3 regions of the Kosakonia cowanii JCM 10956 genome follow, and region 2 is predicted to be linked to each of the others. Evidence: predicted binding sites of a transcription regulator. Region 2 holds the regulator's gene; each other region holds the start of a gene.

Region 1 (5,519 bases), 380 kb from region 2:
AGGGAGCCAGGCGCAACAACCACTTATTCTCTTTCGCCATCACAACCTCAGCTTTGCGCCACGCTACGCGGAATAAACTCGTTCGCCACCGTTTCACCCTGCGGCTGTAACGGCTGCGGCTGCGGGATCTCGGGGATAGCGACATCCAGATGCGGGAAGAGCAGTTCGCCGACGCGATACGCCTCTTCCAGATGCGGATAGCCGGAGAGGATAAAACTGTCGATACCGAGAGCGGCATATTCGTTGATGCGCGCTGCAACCGTCGGGCCATCGCCCACTAACGCCGTGCCCGCGCCGCCACGCACCAGACCGACTCCGGCCCACAAGTTAGGGCTGATTTCGAGCTTATCGCGCCGGCCGTTGTGTAAGGCGGCCATACGCTGCTGACCAATCGAGTCCTGACGGGCAAAGGCTGCCTGCGCTTTTTCAATTGTTGCATCATCAAGGTGTGAGATAAGGCGATCCGCTGCCTGCCACGCCTCGGCATTGGTTTCGCGCACAATCACATGCAGGCGAATACCGAAGCGCACTTTTCGCCCGTGGGCAGCGGCCTTCGTGCGCACCTGCTCAATCTTCTCTTTTACTTGCTCTGGCGGCTCGCCCCAGGTGAGATAGAGATCGACCTGCTCTGCCGCCAGATCCTGGGCTACATCGGAGGATCCGCCGAAGTAGAGCGGCGGTCGCGGCTGTTGTACCGGAGGGAAGAGCAGCTTCGCGCCGCGTACCTGTAAATGCTTGCCGGTGAAATCGACGGTGTCGCCCTCCAGCAAACGACGCCAGATATGGGTAAATTCCGACGATACCTCATAGCGTTCGCTGTGATCGAGGAACACACCGTCGGCTGCCAGCTCCTGCGGATCGCTGCCGGTCACCAGGTTAAACAGCGCCCGGCCATTGGAGAGCCTGTCGAGCGTTGCCGCCTGGCGCGCGGCAACCGTCGGCGAGATCACGCTCGGGCGCAGGGCAACCAGAAACTTCAGGCGCTGGGTGACCGGAATCAACGAGGCAGCCACCAGCCACGCATCTTCACAGGATCGCCCGGTCGGGATCAGCACGCCGCTAAAGCCGAGCCTGTCGGCTGCCTGGGCGATATGCTGCAAATAGCCATAATCAACCGGTCGCGCGCCGTGGTCGGTGCCAAGATAGTGACCATCACCGTGGGTCGGTAAAAACCAGAACAGATTCAGACTCATGATTTCGCTCCTTCTTGGGTCGGCTGCCAGATGCGGCTACGGATATCGACTTTTTTCGGTACCAGATGGTTTTCATAGAAAAGGTCGGCGGTCTGCTGCTGTAGTGCAGCCGTTGCCTCATTTACCGGGGTGATTTTGGTTGGCGGACGGTGATCGAAATAGGTGGCGATCACCGGTTGCGGCAGCCCCATGCTTTTGGCAAACAGAGCGATACTTTCGTCGCGCTGACTAATCGTTAAAGCATCCGCTGCGCTGAAGGTATCCAGTACGCCCTGAATAAAGGCGCCATTCTTCTCGGCATAGGGGCGCGCGGCTAAGTAAAATGAACCGGTCTGCTTGAGGGTGGTGCCATCCTTCAGTACCCGCACGCCGCCTTGTAACAGGGCGGCAGAGTAGTAGGGATCCCAGATAGCCCAGGCGTCGACATTGTGTTGCTGGAATGCGGCACGCGCGTCTGCCGGGCTGAGGAACACCGGCTGAATATCGCTGAATTTAAGTCCGGCCTGTTGCAGCGCCCGCAACAGCAAGTTATGGGAGCTGGAGCCCTTCTGGAACGCGACTTTATGGCCCTTCAAATCCGCTACGCTTTTGATTGGGCTATCTTCAGCCACGAGGATCACTTCCGCTTTCGGTTTTGGCGGCTCGACGCCGACATAGACCAGATCTGCGCCCGCAGCTTGGGCGAAAATCGGCGGGATATCGCCGGTGCTGCCAAGATCGATACTGCCGACATTCAGCGCTTCAAGCATTTGCGGCCCGGCCGGGAACTCAATCCAGGAAATTTTGGTATGCGGATAGCGTTTCTCCAGCAGGCCGTGGCTTTTCGCCAGCACCATGCTGACGCTTCCTTTTTGATAGCCAATGCGCAAAGCCTCCGGTGCCGGCTCGGCGGCCTGCGCCCAGGCGGAGAGGGTGAGCAGCCCGCCAAGCAGCAGCCCGGTGGCGGAAAATGAGAGGCAGTTAAACATGAGCAACTCCTTGCGGGGCGTGGAAATCCGGGGCTTTAATATCGCGGCGATGGAGCGCCTGCCAGAAGGTCTCCAGCGCGCTATCCAGTCGGCCTTGCAGATTGGGCGTCAGGCTCGGTTTATGTTGATAATCGAGCACCTGACTGTCGTCGGCGAAGACACCGTGGAGGATCTCCTGTGCTTTGAGGGCACTCAGCACCGGTTTCAGGGCGTAATCAACCGCCAGCAGATGCGCTACCGTGCCGCCCGTTGCCAGCGGCAATACCACTTTGTCTGCCAGCGCGCGTTCGGGAAGCAGGTCGAGCAGGGTTTTTAGGGCGCCGGAATAGGCTGCTTTATAGACCGGGGTGGCGACAATCAGCCCCTCAGCCATGCTGAGTTGCTCGATAAAGGTTTGCAGCGCCGGGCTGTCGAAGCGGGCATAGAGCAGGTCTTCAGGATCAAAATTGTGCAGATGCCAGTGGTTAACCTCAACGCCCTGCGCAGAAAGCCTATCGCGGGCATACTCCAGAAGCGCGCTGGAGCGCGAGGGAAAGCGGGGACTGCCGGCCAGGGTGACAACGCGCATGCTTACTCCTTATAACCAAATGTTTGCTTATAGATAACATTGATAACAATTTCAGGCAGTGTGACAGAGGCGGTTTATTCCCCTAAATGATTTATTCGGGGAAAAGTTGCTGAAATTTGCATAAAGAGAGGGCCTGAGAGGAAAACGATTGCGCGGAATAGGCTTTTTTTGCCACAGGTCAATTCCCTTTCGCTGCGCTTTCACTGATAATACGCCCCCGGTTTGCACACCGGGAATCCAGGAGAGTTCATGTACTACCCCTTCGTTCGTAAAGCCCTTTTCCAGTTCGATCCAGAACGCGCTCATGAATTAACGTTCCAGCAGCTGCGCCGCGTTACCGGCACGCCGCTCGAAGCGCTTGTCCGCCAGCGTGTACCGGCAAAACCGGTGCAGTGCATGGGACTGACCTTTAAAAATCCGCTCGGTCTGGCCGCAGGTCTGGATAAAAACGGTGAGTGCATTGATGCGCTGGGCGCGATGGGGTTTGGCTCAATCGAGATTGGCACCGTGACGCCGCGCCCGCAGCCGGGAAATGATAAGCCTAGGATCTTCCGCCTGGTGGAAGCTGAAGGGCTGATTAACCGCATGGGCTTTAACAATCTTGGCGTCGACAATCTGGTCGAGAATGTCAAAAAGGCGCATTTTGACGGCGTACTCGGTATTAATATTGGCAAAAATAAAGATACGCCGGTTGAACAGGGAAAAGATGACTACTTGATCTGCATGGAGAAAATTTACCCCTATGCCGGTTATATCGCCATCAATATCTCTTCGCCAAACACCCCAGGTTTGCGCACCTTGCAATATGGCGAAGCGCTGGATGATTTACTCAGCGCCATTAAAATTAAGCAGAATGATCTGCAAGCTCGCCACCATAAATATGTTCCGGTGGCGGTGAAAATTGCGCCCGATCTTTCTGAAGAAGAGCTAATCCAGGTCGCTGATAGTTTAGTTCGCCACAATATTGATGGCGTTATTGCCACCAATACCACCCTCGACCGGGCATTGGTTCAGGGAATGAAGCACTGTGATGAAACCGGTGGTTTAAGTGGACGTCCCCTGCAATTAAAAAGTACGCAAATTATCCGACGTCTGTCACAAGAATTATCTGGGCGTTTACCGATTATTGGCGTCGGCGGAATCGACTCGGTGATTGCCGCACGCGAGAAGATGGAAGCGGGCGCTTCGCTGGTGCAAATTTATTCTGGTTTTATTTTTAAAGGCCCACCGCTGGTAAAAGAGATCGTCACCTACCTCTGATCTTTTTCCCCTCCTGCGTAACCAGGGCTTTATTTCCGGCCCTGGTTGTTTTATATTCCGTCACTGTTGCTAATTTAAACATTTCAGTCTTCAATTATTAAGTTAATAAGCGAGGCGGCACAACGGATGAAAAAACAACAGGATGTTTAGGGGGAAAGGGGGAAACAATGCGAATTAAACCTGACGATAATTGGCGCTGGTATTTTGATGAAGAGCACGATCGTATGATGCTCGATTTAGCCAATGGTATGTTATTTCGCTCCCGATTCGCCCGTAAAATGCTGACGCCTGATGCCTTTTCCCCGTCTGGTTTTTGTGTTGATGACGCTGCGCTTTATTTCTCCTTCGATGAAAAATGCCGCGATTTAGAATTATCTAATGAGCAACGCGCCGAGCTGGTGCTCAATGCGCTGGTGGCAATCCGCTTTCTTAAACCGCAAATGCCGAAAAGCTGGCACTTTTTGAGCCACAACTCCCCGTGGACGCCCGCCACTGGCGATGGTGCCTGCGTCTGGTTAAGCGATACGCAAGAGTGCGTGAATTTGCTGGTGGTCGAGCCTGGAGAGAACGCGACGCTCTGCCTGCTGGCGCAGCCCGGCGTGGTGGTTGCCGGGCGCACGATGCAACTGGGCGATGCGATAAAGATCATGAACGATCGCCTGAAGCCGCAGCTTAATGCCGCGAGCCTCGCTTTCGAGCAGGCGGTTTAAGGTTCCAGCCGCAGCGACGTTTTCGGTACACAGCTGCAACTGAGGATAGTGTCATCCTCACCCAGCGCTGACTGTTTCAGCGCACTCACTTCCCCTTCGACTAAACGTATCCGGCAACAGCCGCAGATGCCTGCGCGACATGAGTAGGGCACGCGGATCCCCTGGTTTTCCAGCTGCTCCAGCAGCACCTGCTGGTTATTACCGCGAAAGGTCTGACCCTGCCACTCAATATCCACCGTGCCTGCGGGTTGCGCCTGCGGTTCAAGTGATTCAACGACCGCACCCGCGCCATACACTTTCGCCGGGCCGGTGGCCAGTACCGCAACCTCATCGCCGGTGCGAATTACGCCGCTGTTGCGGGCAATTAAATTCTGACCGAAGTCGACGTCGCCATTATCCTGCGCCGTGCGGAACTTTTGCAGTGTGGCGAGCGGCTCACCGGTAGGGTGTTTCTGACCGCGCTCGGGGCTGACGGTGGTAAAGATGCAGCGGCTGCACGGTTTAACCACGTCAAACACCACGTCGCCAATGCGCACCACTTTCCAGCTATCCTCCTCCCACGCCTGCGCCCCGGTCACCACCAGATTGGGGCGAAACTGCTCCATCTGTACGCTGGCAGGGCAACGTTGTTGCAGATCGCGCAACGAGGCTTCATTGGTTAACAGATAGGGAAAGCCATCGGCAAAGGAGAGGGGAACCTCTTCGTGGCGCTTAACGCGGCGGGTCGGATTTGTGCCCACCCAGCGCAGCTGCACCTCGCGGTCGAAAAAGCCGCTCAGCCACTGGTTGATGGCCGCAGGGGCAATCAGCGCCGTAAAGT
Region 2 (5,519 bases):
GAATCGACGAGTTTTTTAAATCATACGCAAGCATAATAAGATGCCTGCCCTAACAGGGGAATGCTCAGTGGCGCGGATACCAAAAGCTTCAATCACGCTCTGTGCTTTGTTGTTCACCACATTGTCTTTCACGCCATTAGCGAGCGCTTCTGAACAAGCGCCAGCCTCGGCCGTGCAAAAAACACATCTGGCGAAAGCATCCGAACGTAAGAAAAAAAACAGTTCTACAAAAACAGCAAAGAAAAGCAGTGGCACTCCAGCAGAAAAAGTCAGAAGTAAAAAAACCGCAAAAAACAAAACATCGACCAAAACGATAAAAAAGAAAAACAGCGCTACCCCGCAGAAAACCGCTAAAACTCCCTCGCGTCGTAAAGCATCCAGCTCACTGAAAACTACAACCGTTAGCTGGACTGAGAAGTGTACGCCGCGCAAAGGCCACAAGCCGCACTGTATTAAAGTGAAAAGCAGCCAGGCCGGCACGCTAGCTGACGTGCATAAACTGCGCGTGCAAAAAGTGCAAAAAACCGCGATGTCGAAGCTGATGAACCAGCTCGGCAAACCTTACCACTGGGGCGGTACCTCGCCGAAAACCGGTTTTGATTGCAGCGGGCTGGTCTATTACGCCTATAAAGATCTGGTGAAATTCCGTATTCCGCGTACCGCCAATGAGATGTATCACCTGCGTGATGCCTCGCCGGTTAACCTGCGCGAACTGGAGAGCGGCGATCTGGTCTTCTTCCGCACTCAGGGTCGCGGCACCGCCGATCACGTTGGCGTCTATGTCGGCAACGGCAAATTTATCCAGTCACCGCGCAGCGGCCAGGATATTCAGGTCACTTCATTAAGCGAAGATTACTGGCAGCGCCACTATGTTGGTGCACGCCGCGTAGTGACACCGAAAACCATTCGCTAACTCCCTCTCCCACCTGCCGCTCGCGCGGCAGGTGTTACTTCGCCTTACTCCGCCGCCGCACAGACGCGCGACGCTGAATTACGCCCGGAGAAGAGCACCAGCAGCAGCCCCAGCCCGGCAATAATCGCCCCCATCACCGGAACAAAACTGTAGCCGAGACCGCCGGAGATCACCGCACCACCTGCCGCCGCGCCAAGGGCATTACCCAGGTTAAATGCACCAATATTGACCGATGACGACAGCCCCGGTGCTTCATGGGCAACACGCATCACGCGCATCTGCAACGGCGGCACCACCGCGAATGTTGCAGCGCCCCACACCACCATCGCGATCGCCGCACCAATCTCACTGCGCGCCAGCAGCGGGATCGCCAGCATGATAACAATCAGCAGCAGTAAAAAGCCTTTCAGGGTGCCGGTTACCGAGCGGTCCGCCAGTTTCCCACCCAGATAATTGCCAATCGAGAAACCCACGCCAATCAGCACCAGCATGGCGGTGACAAACACCGGCGTGGCGTCAGTCAGTGTGCGCAACACCGGTGAGATGTAGGTATAGAGAGTGAACATTGCACCGGCACCGAGCACGGTAGTCAGCAGCGCCGTCAGCACCTGCGGGCGCATCAGTACCGCGAGCTCGTTGCGCACGTTGGGTCGCGCGCCCACGCCGCCTTTCGGTAATGAGAAGAAGAGCGAGACCATGGAGATCACCCCAAGCCCGGCGGTTGCCATAAACGACATGCGCCAGCCGATCGTCTCCCCAAGCCAGGTGGCGGCAGGCACACCGCCGATATTGGCGATAGTCAGCCCCATAAACATCGTCGCCACCGCGCTGGCCTGCTTCTCTTTCGCGACAACGCTCGCGGCTACCACCGAGCCAAGGCCGAAGAAGGCGCCGTGGTTAAGGCTGGTGATGATACGGGCGATCATCAGGGTGGCGTAATCCGGCGCAATAGCAGAGAGCACATTGCCGACGGTGAAGATCGCCATTAAGAAAATCAGCGCGTTACGACGGCCGCGATGGGAAAGCAGCAGCGTCATCAGCGGCGCGCCCACCATAACGCCGATGGCATAGGCGCTGATCAGCATCCCCGCCGCCGGAATCGAGACCCCAACACCCTGCGCAATCACCGGCAGTAACCCCATCGGGGAGAACTCGGTGGTACCAATCCCAAAGGCGCCTATCGCCAGGGCAAGCAGGGGGAAATTTATTTTCATCTTTTGACTCCGAAATGGACATGCCGACCCTCTACCGGGTCGCGAAAGGCAAAAGTATGACAGGTGTCACAAAAAACAGAAGTGAGCGTACGGAGAAAAGTTTATTGCGCAACGGGTAACAATGGGGACGCAAGAACCGAGGGAGAAGGCTCTCCCTCGCATCAGATCAATGCAGTGCAGCGGTCAGCGCGCCGAAAACGATCAGGCTCAGAACGATGACGGTAGTGAAGAGTGAATACTTAAGATCGGTGCTCATCAATTTTTCTCCATTTAATTTCCCCACAAAAAGTGAGCCTGCGCATTTTTGCACAAAATATGGGAAAAATCTTGCGTGATTTGCCAGCAGAACGGTTTTAATACTTCCCCTTTTGCTCAAGATCAGACAAAATTCGACGCTAAATTTATTAGCGTACCGGCCATTGACTCCCCTCCTGACGTCCAGTGTCGTTTTCCCGGCGTACCGCACTCACTTTGATGAGTTCAGGGTGTTTAAAGGCAAACGTTTACCTACCGAATTATCAGGAGCTTACGATATGGTCTGGAGTAATATCTGATGGCAACGATTAAAGATGTCGCGAAACGAGCAAACGTTTCCACTACAACCGTATCACATGTAATTAACAAAACCCGTTTCGTCGCCGAAGAGACGCGCAACGCTGTCTGGGCGGCGATCAAAGAGCTGCACTATTCGCCAAGCGCCGTTGCGCGCAGCCTGAAAGTGAATCACACCAAATCGATTGGTCTGCTGGCGACCAGCAGTGAAGCGGCCTACTTCGCCGAGATCATCGAAGCGGTTGAGAAGAAGTGTTTCCAGAAGGGTTACACCCTGATCCTCGGCAACGCCTGGAACAGCCAGGAGAAGCAGCGCGCCTATCTGTCGATGATGGCGCAAAAGCGTGTCGATGGCCTGCTGGTGATGTGCTCTGAGTACCCGGAAACCGTGCTCACCATGCTAGAAGAGTATCGCCATATTCCGATGGTGGTGATGGACTGGGGCGAATCGAAGGCAGACTTCACCGATTCAGTGATCGATAACGCCTTCCAGGGCGGCTATATGGCCGGTCGTTACCTGATCGAGCGCGGCCATCGCGACATCGGCGTGATCCCGGGTCCGCTGGAGCGCAACACCGGCGCAGGCCGTCTGGCTGGCTTTATGAAGGCGATGAACGAAGCGATGATCAACGTGCCGGAAAACTGGATTGTACAGGGCGACTTTGAGCCGGAGTCCGGCTACCGGGCCATGCAGCAGATCCTCGGCCAGTCCTCGCGCCCCACCGCAGTCTTCTGCGGCGGCGACATTATGGCGATGGGCGCCCTCTGCGCTGCCGATGAGATGGGGCTGCGCGTGCCGCAGGATATCTCCGTTATCGGCTATGACAACGTGCGCAACTCGCGCTTCTTTACCCCCGCGTTGACGACGATCCATCAGCCGAAGGACTCGCTGGGCGAAACGGCATTCACCATGCTGCTCGATCGCATTGTGAATAAGCGTGAACAGTCGCAGTCGATTGAAGTGCATCCGCGCCTGGTTGAGCGCCGCTCGGTGGCCGATGGCCCCTTCCGCGATTACCGCCGTTAATCCCCTCCCGCGGGAGCCTTACTCCGGCTCCCGCAGCCACTCCTTATTCAACGTTTCACTGTCGCCCAGATAATCGAGCAGCCAGTTCAGCGCAGGCGACGCCTCGTTTTGTTGCCATGTCAGGCAGCAGGCGGCATCCGGGAACGGGTTTTCCAGTTCAAGCGCCACCCAGTCACCGCTATCAAGCCACGGTCGGGCAAAATGGGCTGGCACCATCCCCACACAGAGCCCCGCTGACAGGCACGCTTCCGACGAGGCCCAGTCGGGCACCATCACCCGTTTCTGGTTATCCAGCAGCCAGGTAATGCGCTTCGGCAACGAGCGGGAGGTATCCTCCTGAATCAGCGACGGCCAGTTGCGCAACGTCTCATCGCTTAACGGACCGTTGAGTTGTGCCAGCGGATGTTGACGCGAGACGACACACTTCCAGCTTAAAGTGCCCATATCGCGAAAGGCATAGCGCCCCCCGACGGGAATGGCCTGCGTGGCACCGATCGCCAGTTCAACACGGCCATCGGCGAGCGCATCCCAGACGCCGTTGAACACCTCCTGGTAGACCACCAGTTCAACATCGCTGAAGTGACGGTAGAAATCGACAATCATCTGCCGCGTGCGGGCGCGTTTTACAATGTTATCGACGGCAATCGGCAACTGGCCGCGCCAGCCGTTGGCGATCTGCTGACACTGCTGGCGGGTGATCAGCATTTTTTTGATAACAGACCGCCCCTCCTTTAAAAACCAGACGCCGGCGGGGGTTAATTCCACATCGCGGTGGCGGCGCACGAACAGCGGCACCGCCAGCCACTCCTCCAGCTGGCGTACGGTGTAGCTCACCGCAGAAGGCACGCGGTGCAACTCCTGCGCCGCGCCGCTAAAGCTGCCATTCCGCGCTACGGCATCCACCACTTCAAGGGAGTATTCTGACCACATATTCTGCCTGCAAAATTTTTGAAACCAATGTGCAAATATTAGCGTTTCACAACCAGGAAAGCACTCCTTACACTTCCCCACCCTGATTACCTGCAATTAAAGAGAAATGAGAATGCAACCTGGCAAAGGATTTTTAGTCTGGCTCGCGGGCTTAAGCGTGCTGGGCTTTTTAGCCACCGACATGTACCTGCCCGCTTTCAGCGCGATTCAGCAAGATTTAAACACCTCTCCCGCCGTGATCAGCGCCTCGCTGAGCCTTTTCCTGGCCGGGTTCGCGGTGGCGCAGCTGCTGTGGGGACCGCTGTCGGATCGTTATGGTCGCAAACCAATTCTGCTGATTGGTCTCTCTATTTTCGCCCTGGGCTGCCTTGGCACCCTCTGGGTGCGCGATGCTACCTGGCTACTGGTGCTGCGTTTTGTGCAGGCCGTCGGCGTCTGCGCCGCCACCGTTAGCTGGCAGGCGCTGGTGACAGATCACTACCCGGCGCACCGCGTTAACCGTATTTTCGCCACCATTATGCCGCTGGTCGGCTTAACCCCGGCGCTGGCCCCACTGCTCGGCGCCTGGCTGCTGGCCCATATTGAATGGCAGGCGATTTTCGCCACCCTGCTGGCCATCACCGTGGTGTTGATGATCCCGGTTTTCCGCCTCAAATCGCCGGTAAAAGAGGTGGCGCATGACCAGCAGGCACTCACCTTTCTCGATCTGCTGCGCGCCCGCGATTATCGCGGCAATGTGATGATCTACGCCGCCTGCTCCGCCAGCTTCTTTGCCTGGCTTACCGGCTCGCCGTTTATCCTGCATGAGATGGGCTATGGCCCGTCGGTAATTGGCCTGAGCTATGTGCCACAAACCTTCGCTTTCCTGATTGGTGGTTACGGC
Region 3 (5,519 bases), 1.6 Mb from region 2:
GTGCGAGTCTATCGCGAAGATAAGAAGGTGGATCAGGAGTATGAAGGCATTGTGCGCCAGCTGATGACCTACATGATGGAAGACTCCCGCACCATTCCGAGCGTGTTGACCGCCCTCTTCTGCGCCCGCTCTATCGAACGTATCGGCGATCGCTGCCAGAACATCTGCGAGTACATCTTCTACTTCGTTAAAGGCCAGGATTTCCGCCACGTTGGCGGCGACGAGCTGGACAAGCTGCTCGCCGGAAAAGATCCGAAAGAGTAAGCGCAATAAAAACCCCCTCGTGATGAGGGGGTTTTGCTTCACGCTGACTTACTGAGTAGCTGACCGGCAAGCGTTGCGATCTCATCGCATTGCCACAGCTTCTCCCGCCAGCGGTGCGGGATCCCCTCCACGCCGTACCAGGCACCAGCGAGCTGCCCGGCAATCGCCGCTGTGGTATCCGCATCATCGCCAAGGTTGGTCGCCAGCAGGATCGTCTCTTCGAAACTCTCCCCGTGAGCGAAGCACCAAAGTGCCGCCTCCAGGCTTTGCACGCAGTAACCGGTGCCGAACACCTCCGCACGCGATTTCTGCCGGTAATGCCCTTCGGCGATCTGGCGCAGATTAGCCTGTTCCGGCAGCTGCGCAATATCTGTCAGCGTGTCGGATTTACTCTTGCCCTGTAGCGCATTGATAAGCATCTGCGCGAAGAGACGACAGCTGGCCAGCGCTTCTGGCGCGGCGTGCGTCGTCCGCGATGACGCTTCGGCATACTCCAGCGCCTTTGGTACATCCGGATAGTACCAGAGCACCACCGGCGCCAGCCGCATCAATGAACCGTTGCCCGCCGTGCGCGGATCGCTCGAGCCGGCAAAGGGCTCGCCGTCGTGCGCAAAGCGCTGCAGCGCGGATGAGACAGTCATGCCGATATCAAAACAGGTCCCCGTGGAGCTTAAATAGCCCCACTTCCACCAGTTCAGATAGCGGTTCATCTGATCGGTCGCATCAAACCCTTTACAGGCGATCAGGCTGTGCGCGAGGCAGAGCGCCATTGAGGTGTCGTCCGTCCACTGCCCGGCTTTTAAATGAAACGGGCCGCCGCCGACCATATCGGTGACCGGGGTAAAGCTCTCTCTGGGACTGAACTCTACCGTTGTGCCAACCGCATCTCCGGCCGCAAGGCCGAGAAGGCACCCCTGATAACGCGCAAGTAAATCCGACATCTTTTATTCCTTATTTCGGGCAAGTCGTCAGGAGAAATCTGCCCACAGACGCAGCTTCCCGCAGTGGAGGCAACGGAAGAGGTAGCCCTGACAGTCGCCGCCGTCGCGCAGATACTCCTTTAGTTTGTTGATATCCATACCAAAGGCCCGGCAATCGGCGTCCAGATCGGCAAACTGATCCAGCCTGTCGGCTATCTCTTTCCAGCCAACGTAACCGATAAAGGCGCAGAAATCATTGCAGTGCGCCAGCCAGTGCTCTTGCTGCCAGCCGCAATAGCCGGGTGTGCGTTGCGTCAACTCAGCAACGGTATCTTCCGGCCACGAACTGCTAAAGCCGGTAAATTCGCCCTCATCATCAAACTCCCCTTCGACACCTTCAAGGCTGCAATCATCCTGAAATGTGCCGTTGAATTTCTCTGCTGCTGAGCCATCGGCAATGCACCACGGGCAGAGCGTATCGACATCTTCCGCAGTAAAGAACGGGTTGGTGTAGTAGACGTCTGTTGGCTGTGAGCAACAGGCGCAGGTCACGGTTTTGCCTTCAGAGAAGACGCCCGTTTCCAGGGGCTGTGGATGGTATTTGAATACCGGGAGAGGGCGATTATTCTGGTCCATAAAAACATCCTGTTTTGTAGGTAAGTTAGCGCGTAACAGACCACCCGCGAGCGCGCCACAATGCTGGCAGCTGTGCTAAGTCAGTAAATGTCGTCACTTTTGGGTGATCGATAGGTACGTTATGCGGGTCGGCGCAGAAGTAAAAGACTTCCATCCCTGCCGCAATGCCAGATTGCGCTCCGGCGGCGGAATCATCCACCAGAATGCACTTCTCCGGCGAGACATCGAGTACCTCTGCTGCATGGTACATTAACGCTGGATCGGGCTTCCAGCGCTGGATGTCATAGCCACTGAACAGTTTTTCCGGAAAGTGGTGCAACATCCCAAGTTTACCTAATGAGTGTTGCATTTTGCTCACTGGCCCGTTAGAGACCACGCACATGGGAACGCTAACGGCATCAAGCAGTGCGCTGGCACCCGGAATCACCTCTAGCTCGCTGTCGAACAGCCGCGCTACTTCGGCGCGATAAACCGGCTCAAGCAGCGCTTTATCCAGCGCTTTACCGTGCTCTTCGCCGATAACATCAATAATTTCATACAGTTTCATACCTTTGAAACGCTTAAAGACCTCTTCGAGATCCAGCGTAATGCCAACGGTTTGAAACATATGGACGTATGCGCGGGAACAGATTACTTCGCTATCGACCAGGGTGCCGTCACAGTCGAAAAAGATCGCTTCAATGTGGGACATGCCATTTCCTGTGATTACAAGTTTAACGATTACTTAACGCAGATTGCGGGACGCAATCGTTGCCGTATAAGCAAATTCAATGAAAAAAAGTGCGTGATAACCGTCAATACTGCCTCATTTTGGTATAGGATAGCGACGAATTTTCCCTCCTATTCCGGAAATTGATAATGAGCCAACAACAGACTTCCCAGGCCTCTCGCCCGGGGTTGCTTGACCGCGTGTTCAAACTGCGTGACCACGGCACAACGGCACGCACCGAAGTGATCGCCGGCTTCACGACGTTTTTAACGATGGTCTACATCGTTTTCGTTAACCCGCAAATTTTAGGCGTCGCCGGAATGGATACCAGCGCAGTATTTGTCACCACCTGTCTGATTGCTGCGTTCGGCAGCATCCTGATGGGTCTGGTGGCTAACCTGCCGGTCGCGTTGGCTCCGGCAATGGGATTGAACGCCTTCTTCGCCTTTGTGGTGGTTGGCGCGATGGGGCTCTCCTGGCAGGTCGGCATGGGCGCGATCTTCTGGGGGGCGGTCGGTCTGCTGTTGCTGACCATTTTCCGCGTACGTTACTGGATGATTGCCAATATCCCGATGAGCCTGCGTGTCGGCATCACCAGCGGGATCGGCCTGTTTATCGGCATGATGGGCCTGAAGAATGCGGGTGTGATTGTCGCCAACAAAGAGACGCTGGTCAGCATCGGTAATCTGACGTCGCACAGCGTGCTGCTGGGCGTGCTTGGTTTCTTTATCATCGCTATTCTGGCCTCGCGCAATATTCACGCCGCGGTGCTGGTCTCAATCGTTGTGACCACGCTTTTAGGCTGGCTGCTGGGCGATGTGCAGTACCACGGCATTGTTTCTAAGCCGCCAAGCGTGATGTCGGTGGTGGGCAATGTCGATCTCGCCGGCTCCTTTAACCTCGGTCTTGCGGGCGTGATCTTCTCATTTATGCTGGTGAACCTGTTCGACTCCTCCGGGACGCTGATCGGTGTGACCGACAAAGCCGGGCTGGTGGATGAGAAGGGCAAATTCCCGCGCATGAAGCAGGCGCTCTACGTTGACAGTATCTCCTCTGTCACCGGCTCCTTCTTCGGTACCTCGTCGGTTACCGCCTACATTGAATCCTCTTCGGGTGTCTCCGTTGGTGGGCGTACCGGCCTGACGGCGGTAGTCGTAGGTTTGCTGTTCCTGCTGGTGATCTTCCTCTCGCCGCTGGCGGGAATGGTGCCGGGTTACGCGGCCGCGGGCGCGCTGATTTACGTCGGGGTGCTGATGACCTCAAGCCTGGCGCGTGTGAAGTGGGATGATCTCACCGAAGCGGTACCGGCGTTTATTACCGCCGTGATGATGCCGTTCAGCTTCTCCATCACCGAGGGGATCGCACTTGGCTTTATCTCCTACTGCGTGATGAAAATCGGTACCGGTCGTCTGCGTGAGCTTAGCCCGTGCGTGGTGATCGTGGCGCTGCTGTTCCTGCTGAAAATCGTCTTTATCGACGCGCATTAATCCCTTCTCCCTCTCCCACGTCGGGGGAGGGAAAGTCTTATCCCAACACTTATTCAGATCAACGCTTTTTCGGCGGGCAGGCTGGTGAAACGCATCAGGCGGGAAGCCGGATCGTTGGCGCGGGTCAGCACATCAGTCAGGTAGTGCCACCCTCTCTGGCTATCGAACTCCCAGATGCGCAGGCTCTCAATCGCAGGCGCGACCGCAACTGACCAAATCAGCACATCTTCGGCATCGCACATCACTTCTACCTGCGCATGCCGCGTGACGCGAAGCCGCCCTGAGCCGGGCAGCAGCTGGAGCTGCATCGGGTCGTCCTGCATCTGGTGAATCAGCTTCATCACGCTCTGGCGCAGCGTTAACAGCTGCGTTTGCGCTTCACTGGCATCGTTCTGGTTGTTTATCCACAGCTGCTCATTGTTGCTGAAGGTGTGTTTATGCCCGTGCGGACTGTGGAAGCTGCGCGTCGCGCGCTGTAGCTCCATATCAAGTCCGCACTCACCTTCGGTAGTGATGGCAACGCCAACCAAATTCCCGGCGTAGGCCAGGGAAAAGCTCGGCAAGCTGCTGTCGGCAAAGCGCGGTCGTCCGCTCTCCTCAACCACCATCTCCGGCAATTCGCTGATGCCATAAAGCATAAACATCATCTCTGCGAGCAGCGCCCGGGAAGCGATATAACGGGAGCGGCGATGTTCCGGAAGCTGAGCTGCGGCATCAAGGCATGCCTGAGGGAGCCGGGTCGAGACAAGATGGCCTTCTGAAAGGATCCCTCTTGCAAAGTGTGTCGCCATTTTTCGCTCCGTGATAATGGGCTGCGTGAATCAAATCGACAATCGACATTATCGCCTGTGATGAATAGGTTTTAATGCTAAAAGTCCCATCTGAAAAGTCCTAAGGAGTGATATTTACACTTTCTTTCGTCAATGGGGAGCACTTTCAGAAAAAGTGATGAAATGATGGCTAACGAGCGCTAAAACGCCCGCCAGCCGTGGGATGAGGGATTATTTACCAATACAGAAACTTGAGAAAATCCTGCCCAGCAGGTCATCAGAAGTAAATTCGCCGGTGATCTCGCTCAGGCTCTGCTGCGCCAGGCGCAGCTCCTCTGCAAGCAGCTCGCCCGCCCAGGCACCCAGTAGCTGCGCTTTGCCCTGTTGCAGGTGCTCAGCCGCCATTTCCAGCGCCTGTAAATGACGACGACGCGCAAGGAAGCCGCCCTCCATGCTGGTGTCGAAACCCATGCTCTGCTTGAGATGCTGACGCAGCACGTCCACCCCTTCGTTGGTGCGCGCAGAGAGGCGAACAAGTGAGTGATTGTTCACTTCGCTGATCCCCGGCTGCTCGCCGGTGACGTCTGCTTTATTACGCACCACGGTGATCGGCAATTTTGCCGGTAAACGGGCGATAAAATCAGGCCAGATATCCGCCGGATCGACGGCGTCAGTGGTGGTGCCGTCAACCATAAACAGTACGCGGTCCGCCTGCTCAATCTCCTGCCAGGCG

The links. Region 2 encodes PurR, which represses purine synthesis genes. Its sites were predicted from a motif close to CANGCAAACGTTTGCNTG; they were not measured.
Region 1: the regulator PurR is predicted to act here: its motif matches at 2,867-2,884, upstream of pyrD (quinone-dependent dihydroorotate dehydrogenase).
Region 3: the regulator PurR is predicted to act here: its motif matches at 2,561-2,578, upstream of BWI95_RS07935 (NCS2 family permease).

Annotation. Positions count from the first base shown of each region.
Region 1 is NZ_CP019445.1:2,886,816-2,892,334, forward strand. It holds gene ssuC (aliphatic sulfonate ABC transporter permease SsuC) at 1-40, opposite strand, end outside; gene ssuD (FMNH2-dependent alkanesulfonate monooxygenase) at 48-1,193, opposite strand; gene BWI95_RS13560 (sulfonate ABC transporter substrate-binding protein) at 1,190-2,161, opposite strand; gene ssuE (NADPH-dependent FMN reductase) at 2,154-2,729, opposite strand; gene pyrD (quinone-dependent dihydroorotate dehydrogenase) at 2,979-3,989, shown strand; gene zapC (cell division protein ZapC) at 4,157-4,699, shown strand; gene BWI95_RS13580 (YcbX family protein) at 4,696-5,519, opposite strand, start outside.
Region 2 is NZ_CP019445.1:3,263,692-3,269,210, reverse strand. It holds gene BWI95_RS15405 (C40 family peptidase) at 68-913, shown strand; gene BWI95_RS15400 (MFS transporter) at 958-2,127, opposite strand; gene cydH (cytochrome bd-I oxidase subunit CydH) at 2,294-2,383, opposite strand; gene purR (HTH-type transcriptional repressor PurR) at 2,681-3,706, shown strand; partial or broken gene punR (DNA-binding transcriptional activator PunR) at 3,703-4,636, opposite strand; gene punC (purine nucleoside transporter PunC) at 4,749-5,519, shown strand, end outside.
Region 3 is NZ_CP019445.1:1,711,998-1,717,516, forward strand. It holds gene phoU (phosphate signaling complex protein PhoU) at 1-264, shown strand, start outside; gene BWI95_RS07920 (ADP-ribosylglycohydrolase family protein) at 303-1,205, opposite strand; gene cbrC (PF03691 family colicin E2 tolerance protein CbrC) at 1,233-1,820, opposite strand; gene yieH (6-phosphogluconate phosphatase) at 1,846-2,511, opposite strand; gene BWI95_RS07935 (NCS2 family permease) at 2,679-4,016, shown strand; gene BWI95_RS07940 (4'-phosphopantetheinyl transferase family protein) at 4,070-4,807, opposite strand; gene mnmE (tRNA uridine-5-carboxymethylaminomethyl(34) synthesis GTPase MnmE) at 5,018-5,519, opposite strand, start outside.